Regions from separate parts of the Massilia sp. CFBP9012 genome, predicted to be linked through region 1. Evidence: riboswitches for the same ligand, from Rfam matches in the RefSeq annotation. Region 1 holds a riboswitch; the other holds the start of a gene.

Region 1 (5,216 bases):
TGGGCGGTCATCATGACCATGCGCGCCACCCAGAAGAAGATGATGTCGAAGCCGGTGACCAGCACCGACGACGGCAGGAACATCTTCATGTCCGGCGTTTCTTCGGGCCAGCCCATGGTCGAGAAGGGCACCAGGGCCGACGAGAACCAGGTGTCGAGCACGTCGTCGTCGCGGCGCAGCTCACCGGCGATGCCTTGTGCGGCGGCCTTGGCCTGGGCTTCTTCTTCGTCGCGCGCGACGACGATGCTGCCGTCCTCGGCGAACCAGGCCGGGATGCGGTGGCCCCACCACAGCTGGCGCGAGATGCACCAGTCCTGGATATTGCCCAGCCACTGGTTGTAGGTCGTGCTCCAGTTCTCGGGCACGAACTTGATCTCGCCGTTGGCGACTTTTTCCAGCGCCACGTCGGTGATCGACTTACCTGGATTGAAAGTGCCTTCCGGGGCCGGCTTGGTCATGGCGACGAACCACTGGTCGGTCAGCATCGGCTCGATCACGACGTTGGTGCGGTCGCCGCGCGGAACCATCAGCTTGTGCGGCTTGATCTGTTCCATCAGGCCGAGCGCTTCCAGGTCGGCGACGATCTGCTTGCGCGCGGCGAAGCGGTCCAGGCCCTGGTACTGGGCCGGGCCGTTTTCGTTGATCTTGGCGTCCAGCGTGAAGATATTGATCGGCGCTAGGTTCGCGCGCTGGCCGACGGCGTAGTCGTTGAAATCGTGGGCCGGGGTGATCTTGACGCAGCCGGTGCCGAATTCCTTGTCGACGTAGCTGTCGGCGATGATCGGGATCTCGCGACCGGTGAGCGGCAGCTTGATCAGTTTGCCCACGAGGCTCGTATACCGTTCGTCGGTCGGGTCGACCGCGACGGCGACGTCGCCCAGCATGGTTTCGGGACGGGTGGTGGCGACCGTCAGGTGGCCGCTGCCGTCGACCAGCGGGTACTGGATGTACCACATCGAGCCGTCTTCTTCCTGCGAATCGACTTCGAGGTCCGACACGGCCGTGCCCAGCACCGGATCCCAGTTGACCAGGCGCTTGCCGCGGTAGATCAGGCCCTGCTCGTACAAGCGCACGAAGACTTCGACCACCGACTTCGAGCGGGTTTCGTCCATCGTGAAGTATTCGCGCTTCCAGTCGGGCGAGGCGCCCAGGCGGCGCATCTGGCCGGTGATGGTGTCGCCCGATTTTTCCTTCCACTCCCAGACCTTTTCGAGGAAGGCGTCGCGGCCGAGGTCGTGGCGCGAGATCTTCTGGGCGTCGAGCTGGCGCTCGACCACGATCTGCGTGGCGATGCCGGCGTGGTCGGTGCCCGGCACCCAGGCGGTGTTGTAGCCGCGCATGCGGTAGTAGCGGGTCAGGCCGTCCATGACGGTCTGGTTGAACGCGTGGCCCATGTGCAAGGTGCCGGTCACGTTTGGCGGCGGCAGCTGGATGCTGAACGATGGCTTGCCCTCGTCCATGGTGGCGGTGAAGTAACCGCGTTTTTCCCACTCGGCGCGCCAGAACTGTTCAATATCGGCTGGCTCGAAAGACTTGGCTAATTCCATGATGTGGTCGGAGTGATATTTTCGAAAACAACCATTATAAATTACAAGCGCGTATAATTTACTGCGCTGGACCGGGGAAACTCGGCCGGCAAACGCTAGGGGTCCTGTGCGTCGTTACAACGGCGCGTGGGTGAGAAATACCCTCCGAACCTGATCTGGATAATGCCAGCGAAGGGAAGCAGCCGAATCGATGCAAGCGTGCGCACATCCGCCCGTTTTGCCGCACCCGGCACCTCCTTTGCTGGCTCCGCAAGCAAGGGAGCCACATGAACGCACCTCTGAAATTTGACGCCGCCACCGCCACGGTGGACCACGCGGCCGTCAACCCACTACCCAATTCGCGCAAGGTCTATATCGAAGGCAGCCGGCCCGACATCCGTGTGCCGATGCGCGAAATCAGCCAGTCGCCCACGCCCGACAGCTTCGGCGCCGAGCCGAATCCGCCGCTGTTCGTCTACGACACCTCCGGCCCGTACACCGAGCCGGGCGCGGCGATCGACATCCGCAGCGGCCTGGCGCCGATGCGCCAGGCATGGATCGCCGAACGGGGCGACACCGGGCAGCTGGACGGCCCGACCTCGCACTACGGCCAGGCGCGGCTGAACGACCCGCAGCTGGCCGCGCTGCGCTTTAACCTGCAGCGCGCGCCGCGCCAGGCCAGGAGCGGCGCCAACGTCACCCAGATGCACTATGCGCGCCAGGGGATCATCACGCCCGAGATGGAATTCATCGCCCTGCGCGAAAACATGCAGCGCAAGCAATACATCGCCTCGCTGGAGTCGTCCGGCCCGATGGGCCAGCGGGTAGCGGCGCTGCTGGGCCGCCAGCATCCGGGCCAGTCCTTCGGCGCCAGCATCCCGGCCGAGATCACGCCCGAATTCGTGCGCTCGGAAGTGGCGCGCGGCCGCGCCGTCATCCCGGCCAATATCAACCACCCGGAACTGGAACCGATGATCATCGGCCGCAACTTCCTGGTGAAGGTCAACGCCAATATCGGCAACTCGGCCGTCACCTCGTCGATCGGCGAGGAAGTGGAAAAGATGACCTGGGCCATCCGCTGGGGCGCCGACACGGTGATGGACCTCTCGACCGGCAAGCACATCCACGAGACGCGCGAATGGATCCTGCGTAACAGCCCGGTGCCGATCGGCACGGTGCCGATCTACCAGGCGCTGGAAAAGGTCAATGGCAAGGCCGAGGACCTGAGCTGGGAGATCTTCCGCGACACCTTGATCGAACAGGCCGAGCAGGGCGTCGATTACTTCACCATCCACGCCGGCGTGCTGCTGCGTTACGTGCCGATGACGGCGAACCGCCTGACCGGCATCGTCTCGCGCGGCGGTTCGATCATGGCCAAGTGGTGCCTGGCCCACCACCGCGAATCCTTCCTGTACACGCACTTCGAGGACATCTGCGACATCATGAAGGCCTATGACGTCTCGTTCAGCCTGGGCGACGGCCTGCGGCCCGGCTCGATCTACGACGCCAACGACGAAGCCCAGCTGGCCGAACTGAAGACGCTGGGCGAGCTGACCCAGATCGCCTGGAAGCACGACGTGCAGACCATCATCGAGGGCCCCGGCCACGTGCCGCTGCACCTGATCAAGGAAAACATGGACCTGCAGCTGGAGCAGTGCCACGAGGCGCCGTTCTACACGCTGGGGCCGCTCACGACCGATATCGCGCCGGGCTACGACCACATCACCTCGGGCATCGGCGCGGCCAATATCGGCTGGTACGGCACCGCCATGCTGTGCTACGTGACGCCCAAGGAGCACCTGGGCCTGCCCGACAAGAACGACGTCAAGGATGGCATCATCACCTACAAGATCGCCGCCCACGCGGCCGACCTGGCCAAGGGCCATCCCGGCGCCCAGCTACGCGACAACGCGCTGTCGAAGGCGCGCTTCGAGTTCCGCTGGGAAGACCAGTTCAACCTGGGCCTCGACCCGGACAAGGCGCGCGAATTCCACGACGAGACCCTGCCGAAGGATTCGGCCAAGGTCGCCCACTTCTGCTCGATGTGCGGCCCGCATTTCTGCTCGATGAAGATCACCCAGGAGGTGCGCGAATATGCCGCCGCCAGGGGCGTGCAGGGGGAGACCGCGCTGACGCACGGCATGCAGGAAAAGGCGATCGAGTTCGTGAAAAACGGCGCCCAGCTGTACCGGGAGGTGTGAATGACGCCAATCGAAGTCAACGGGGCGCCGTGCACGGTGCCGCAGGGGCAAACCCTGTTCGGCCTGCTGGAGCAACTGGGCCTGAGCGGACAGGGGATGGCGCTGGCGGTCAACCGCGAGGTGGTGCCGCGCCAGCAATGGCTGCACCGGCGCCTGCATGAGCAGGACCGGGTCGATATCGTGCGCGCCATCGGTGGCGGCTGACAGGAGACAAGACATGAATGCATTGAACGACATCAAACAGGACGTGCTGACCATCGCCGGCCGTTCTTACCAATCGCGCCTGCTGGTCGGCAGCGGCAAGTACCGCGACCTGGAACAGACTCGCGAAGCCACGCTGGCCGCCGGCGCCGAGATCATCACGGTGGCGATCCGCCGCGTGAACATCGGCCAGGACCCGAACGCGCCTAGCCTGCTCGACGTGCTGCCGCCGAACGAGTTCACCATCCTGCCGAATACGGCAGGCTGCTACACCGCCAAGGATGCGATCTACACCTTGCAGATGGCGCGCGAGCTGCTGGGCGGCCACAAGCTGGTCAAGCTCGAGGTGCTGGGCGACCAGAAGACGCTGTTCCCGCACATGCCGGAGACCCTGGTCGCGGCCGAGGCGTTGGTGAAGGACGGCTTCGACGTCATGGTCTACTGCAGCGACGACCCGATCCAGGCCCGCATCCTGCAGGAGATCGGCTGCGTGGCGGTGATGCCGCTGGCCTCCCTGATCGGCTCGGGCATGGGCATCCTCAATCCGTGGAACCTGTCCCTGATCATCGAGCAGGCCACGGTGCCGGTGCTGGTCGATGCCGGCGTCGGCACGGCGTCGGACGCCGCGATCGCGATGGAACTGGGCTGCGACGGCGTGCTGATGAACACCGCGATCGCCGCCGCGGGCGATCCGGTACGCATGGCGCGCGCCATGAAGCATGCGGTAATGGCGGGACGGGACGCCTGGCTCGCCGGCCGCATGCCCAAGCGCTTCGCGGCTTCTCCCTCGTCGCCCGTCGAAGGGAAGATCACGGGATGACGCCCTGCGTGCTGGTGTTCGCCGGGCTCGATCCTGGCGGCGGCGCCGGCCTGGCCGCCGACATCCTGGCGATCGCGGCGCAGGGCGCGCACCCGTTGCCGGTGGCCACCGCCCTGACGGCGCAGGACAACAACCGGGTCCATGCGGCGAGCCCGGTCGACGCCGCCTGGATCGCGCGCCAGGCGGCGCCGTTGCTGGCGGCTTTCGACATCGGGGCGGTCAAGCTCGGCATCCCCGGCAATGCCGCCAACGCGGCGGCGATCGTGGACGTCATCCGAGCCTTGCGCGCGCGCCGGCCCACCTTGCCGGTGGTGCTCGATCCGGTGCTGGCCAGCGGCCATGGCGATGCGCTGGGGCAGGGCGACGCTATCAAAGCGCTGCGCGAACTGCTGGCGCTGGCGACGATCGTGCTGCCCAACCTGCCCGAGCGCGAGGCGCTTGGGATGCATGGCGGCCGCCAGATGCTGG
Region 2 (5,216 bases), on a different contig from region 1:
GTTCGAATCCTACCTGGCCGGCCTGATGCAGAATCTGGGATTGCAGGTCGCGTTCCAGGTGGCCGACCGCATCTGCGAAGGCAGGGTGCCCGGTTCCAGCGAATTCGGCATCGAACTGTTCGCGGCCAGCCGCCAGCTGTCGTCGGTGATCGCCAACCACTGGGACTTCCCGCCCGAGGTGGTGGAAGCGATCGAGCAGGCCGGCGAACCGGATGGTTCGCACCTGGCGCAGGCGCTGGCCCAGGGCGACCGCATCGCCAAGCTGCGCCTGTTGCTCGACGCCGAGGTAATCGAAGACGATGATGTGCTCATCACCCGCGGACTGAATGGCTTCCAGCGGCGCTGCCTGGGCAAGCTGGTGGATTTGTCGGATTGATGCATGACGCCTGCCACGGCGCGCGTGGCAGGCGAAGCGGATGCATGCTTAGAAATCGATCTGCGCCGACAACTTGAACGTGCGCGGCGCCCCCGGCAGCAAATACCCACCCAGCGACTGCGTCACGTCACGCCAGTAGAACTTGTCGAAGGCATTGTCCACCCGTGCGCGGATGATCGTGTTCAGCCCACCCGCGCGCAGCAGGTAGGACGCGCCAAACCCGGCCACGTGATAGCCCGGCACCTTGACGCGATTGGCCGGATCGAACACCTTGTTGCCCGAGTACTGCCACTGCGCGTCGAGCTTCAGACCCGCCACTTGCGGCACCGCGTACTCGACCCAGGCGGTGGTGCGCAGCTCTGGCACATTGGTCACGCGCTTGCCTTCGGTCGACGCGTCGCCGGTGTCCTTCTGGTCGGTGTCGAGCGCCATCAGCGACAGGCTGTAGTTCAGGTCGGGCGTGGCGCGGCCCATCGCCGACAGCTCGACGCCGCGGTGGGTCTGCTCGCCGGCGCGCACGAAGGTGTTGGCGGCGTTCGTGTATTCCAGGCCCTGGCGGATCTCGAACAACGCGCCCGACAGCGCCAGCTGCTCGTTGACGTTGCGCTTGACGCCGAACTCCAGCTGCTTCGAGCGGCTCGGTGGCAGGGCGGTGTTCTGGTTGGTGGTTTCCATCGGCGCGATGCCGCCATATTGCAGGCCATGGCTGATCGAGCCGTAGACGCGCCAGTCGCGCGCCGGCGCATACACCAGCGCCACGTTCGGCAGCGCGAACGAATCCTTGGTGTGTACCCAGCCGCCCTCGATTTCTTCCAGCGCGTCGAGCTTGAGCTTCACGTAGCGCACGCCGGCGTGCAGGGTGAATTGGGGCGACAGGGTCATCACGTCCTGCACGAACAGCGAGCGTTCTTCTGTGCTGCGGCGTTCCATCACGGGGCCGGTCACGCGGTCGCTGGCTACCTGCGGCACGACGGTCGGGTTCCAGATATTGCTGGAGCCGACGTAGTCGTAGACGTATTCGCCGAAGCTGTCGTGGCGCTCGGCATACGAGCCGCCGACGGTCAATGAGTGACGCACCGCGCCGGTGTCGAAGCGGCCCTGCAGCATCGCCTGCAGGCCCCACGGCGTCTTGCGCTCGCCCGTGCTCTGGAAGTCGTACACGTCGTAGTCGCCGTTGGAGCAGTAGCCCGGATAGTAACCATCGTCCTCGTTGCTGCAGCCGTAGGGGAAGGCCGTGAAGTCATCGCGCTTGAACCAGTGCTTGTTGGCGCTGACGGTGGCATTCCAGGCGTCACTGATGCGGTACTCGAAACGCAGGCCCAGGTTGCTGCTGTCGGTATCGACTGGGCGGGTCCATGGTTGGTCGTTGAGCAGGGTCTTGGCCGAGATCCCGGTGGGCAGCGCCTCATTGCGGATCAGCTGGTAGCCCGGCGCCGTGACCTGCGACTTGTGCTGGTGGTCGAGGTCGATCTGGAACAGCGCGTCCGGCGTGATCTGCCAGTCGAAGGCGGCCGAGACGAACTGGCGCTCGCCGTCGGCGCCACGCACGTAGGACTTGAGGTCCTCGGCGGCGGCATTGATGCGATAGCCGAAGCGGCGGTCTTCGAAACGGCCGCCCAGGTCGACCGCGCCGTACACGGTGCCGCGCTCGCGCACTTCCACCATGGCCTGGCGCAGCGGCGCGTTGGTCGGCCGCTTGGTGACGAAGTTGATCATCCCGCCCGGGGCCGCGACGCCGGCCTGCAGGCCGGCCAGGCCGCGCAAGACCTCGATGCGTTCCTTGTTCTCGATCGGGATTTGCGTGTCGCCCGAGATCGCGATCATGTCCTTGCGGTAGCTGGTGGCGTTGTCGAGCGCGAAGCCGCGGATCGAGAACTGCTCGGCGTAGCCGATCGCATTGTAGGCGTCGCCGATCGAGGCGTCGTAGCGCGCGGCGTCGGTGGCGCTGCGGATCGACAGGTCCTGCATCTGGCTCTGGCTGATCGAGGTGATCGAGGCCGGGGACTCGAGCAACGGCACGTCGGCGAAGCCGCCGACGCTGGCGCGGTCGAGGGCGATCCACTTGCTGCCGGTGACGACGACGGACGCAGGCTCTTGTGCGAAGGCCTGGGTCGACAGGGAAAACGCCTGCACGATGGCGCAGGCGAGGACGGTGTGCTTCGAGGTGAATGTCATGGTTTGCTCGTTTTCGCGCGCCACGCGGCGCGCTGCTTTTATCAAAGCCGGAGCCAACGTGGGGGAAGGGCAAACGAATGGGGGTGCTGCGTTGCGCTTTCCTTCGCTGGCATTATCCAGATCAGGTACGAAGGGTATCTCTCACCCGGAACAACGTTCCAGGACCCCTAGCGAGTCGCGAGTGTATCACGGCCCCGGGCGGCCGTGGTGAATCTGTCAAGCCGGTTTGATCGGGGCCGCTCAGGCTTTCGCGGTCGACGGCGCTTCGGCCACCGTTGGCTGGGTGGCGGCTGGCGTCACCATGTGGCGCAGCAGCACGGCGCGCGCCGCGTCGCCGATGGCGCGCCAGTGTTCGCGCCGCTGCGCCGCGCGCTTGCGGTGCTTCGATGGCATGTCTTGCAGCGGCTTGAGGTAGAACGGCAGCGGCACCAGGAAGCTGCGCGCGTCCAGCTCTGCCCCGCCAAGGATGCGCCAGAAGCCGTCGTAGGCGTTCTCGAAGGCCTTGTCTTGCGCCGCTTCATAAGCCACGTGCGCGCTGCCGCGCACCGCGACCACCCGGTCCAAGCCCAGCGCCTGGGCCGCGCCTTGCAGGGCGGCGAAGCAGAAGAAGCTTGGCGAATTGTTGGGGAAGACGCGCTCGAAAGCCTCGAAGGCGCCGCCGGCATCGCGCCACAGGCCGGCGTTGCGGGTGACGAAAGGAACGATCGGCAGGTCGACGCCCACCACCGCGCCCTCGACCCAGGTCCAGGACAGGCGGTGCAGCACCGCGCCGTCGACGACCAGGGACAGCGTCAGCTCGCCTTCCGGGTCGATGCGGGGCGCGTGCTCGAGCCGCATGATGAAACTGCCACTGTCGTCCTCATGCTGCCACAGCACCAGGCCGCCGTGGTGCGCGGTCTGCCGGTAGGCGTTGTTGAAGGTCGCTTCTTCGAAGCGGTAGTGGGCCAGCACGCAGCGCATGCGCTCGCGCACTTTCATGCCGCGGGCCAGGTAGTCGCGACCGCTTACATGGCGGAACAGGTCGTCGTCGGGCGCGTTTTCGAGACGGCGCACCAGCTTGAGACGGGACAGGGACTGGTGCTCGCGCCAGTAGCGCAGCGCATGCCAGCGTTGGGTGAGACGAGCGAAGATCATCGAGCGCTCCATTCGGCGTAGAAGGTCTTTGTCTTGCCGGGCGATGCCCGGCAATGAGCAGAAATAATTCCGTTCTGCAATTATGTGCCGAATTGCTAGCTCGTGCCCGGACGAAGTGCAAACAGTGCTTGGGAACCAAGGCGGGCATGATCTGTCATGGGACTCTCTCTGGACGTTTTTACTTATGGTTGTTTTTAGGCATGCACGACAAGACTACCATGTTTGCGGCGCGCCACGCTTCTTCATTCATCATCGATAATGCGCCGGAACCAACCAGCAATGGAGGAAGCAGATGGCGTATGAACTGTTTTATTGGCCGAGCATCCAGGGACGCGGCGAATTCGTCCGCTTGGCGCTGGAAGAAGCGGGCGCTGACTACGTCGACGTGGCGCGCCGCGAGGGTGGCATCGACCTGTTGATGGCGGCGCTCGACGTCGAGGAGTATCCGGCCTTCGCGCCGCCCTTCCTGAAGTCCGGCGAGCTGGTCATCGGCCAGGTGGCCAACATCCTGCTCTACCTGGGCGAGCAGCACGGCCTGGCGCCGCGCACCGACCCGGGCCGTCTGTGGGTGCACCAGCTGCAGCTGACCATCGCCGACCTGGTGACCGAGGCCCACGACACCCATCACCCGATCGCGTCGGCGCTGTACTACGAAGACCAGAAACCCGAGGCGCTGCGCCGCTCGGCCGACTTCGTCGAGTCGCGCATCCCCAAGTTCATGGCCTATTTTGCGCGCCTGCTGTCCAACCCCGAGCCGCGCGACTATCTCACGGGCGACAAGATCACCTATGCCGACCTGTCGCTGTTCCAGGTCATCGAAGGCCTGCGCTATGCCTTCCCGAATGCGATGAAGAAGATCGAGCAGGAGCATCCGGTGCTCACCGGCCTGCGCGACCGGGTTGCCGCGCGGCCGAACATCGCCGCCTATCTCGCGTCCGACCGGCGCATCCCGTTCAATGAGGAAGGCATCTTCCGCCGCTATCCTGAGCTCGATCAGTAATTAGTCCCAGGCCGGAGCGAAGTCCGGACTGACCAGGCGCCCGCCATTGTCGAGCGCATCGATGGCGGCGCTGTCCTCCCGGTCCAGCACGAGTCCGGGCGCCCGCAGGTTGCCGGCCAGGTTCTCGCGTTTGGTCGACGACGGGATCACGGCATAGCCCTTGGCCAGCAGCCAGGCCAGGGTCACCTGGGCCGGCGTGGCCTGGTATCGGCGCGCGATCTCCCCGATCGTCGGGTCGCTCATTACCTTGCCATAGGCCAGCGGCATATAGGCGGTGACGTGGATGCCGGCCGCGCGCGCGAAGTCAGCCGCGCTGCGGTTCTGCAGATAGGGATGCAGCTCGACCTGGTTGGTGGCGATGTTCGTCGCGCCGACTGCGGCTATCGCCTCGCGCATCAGGGCCACCGGGAAGTTCGAGATGCCGATCGCGCCCGTCAAACCGGCGTCGCGCGCCGCCAGCAAGGCCTGCATCGACTCGGCCACCGGGACGGCGGCGCCGGGCGAGGGCCAGTGGATCAGGGTCAGGTCGAC

The links. A riboswitch is a leader RNA that binds a small molecule or an ion and turns the genes downstream of it on or off. The one in region 1 is predicted to bind thiamine pyrophosphate.
Region 2: another riboswitch for thiamine pyrophosphate. It lies ahead of SOM61_RS20950 (TonB-dependent siderophore receptor); the one in region 1 lies ahead of thiC (phosphomethylpyrimidine synthase ThiC).

The regions. Positions count from the first base shown of each region.
Region 1 covers NZ_JAXCWM010000016.1:15,969-21,184, reverse strand. The annotation lists gene SOM61_RS22770 (valine--tRNA ligase) at 1-1,547, opposite strand, end outside; TPP riboswitch at 1,635-1,741, shown strand; gene thiC (phosphomethylpyrimidine synthase ThiC) at 1,814-3,727, shown strand; gene thiS (sulfur carrier protein ThiS) at 3,728-3,931, shown strand; gene SOM61_RS22755 (thiazole synthase) at 3,945-4,748, shown strand; gene SOM61_RS22750 (hydroxymethylpyrimidine/phosphomethylpyrimidine kinase) at 4,745-5,216, shown strand, end outside.
Region 2 covers NZ_JAXCWM010000013.1:135,847-141,062, forward strand. The annotation lists gene SOM61_RS20945 (HDOD domain-containing protein) at 1-376, shown strand, start outside; gene SOM61_RS20950 (TonB-dependent siderophore receptor) at 425-2,551, opposite strand; TPP riboswitch at 2,633-2,730, opposite strand; gene SOM61_RS20955 (DUF535 family protein) at 2,792-3,685, opposite strand; gene SOM61_RS20960 (glutathione S-transferase) at 3,978-4,685, shown strand; gene dkgB (2,5-didehydrogluconate reductase DkgB) at 4,686-5,216, opposite strand, start outside.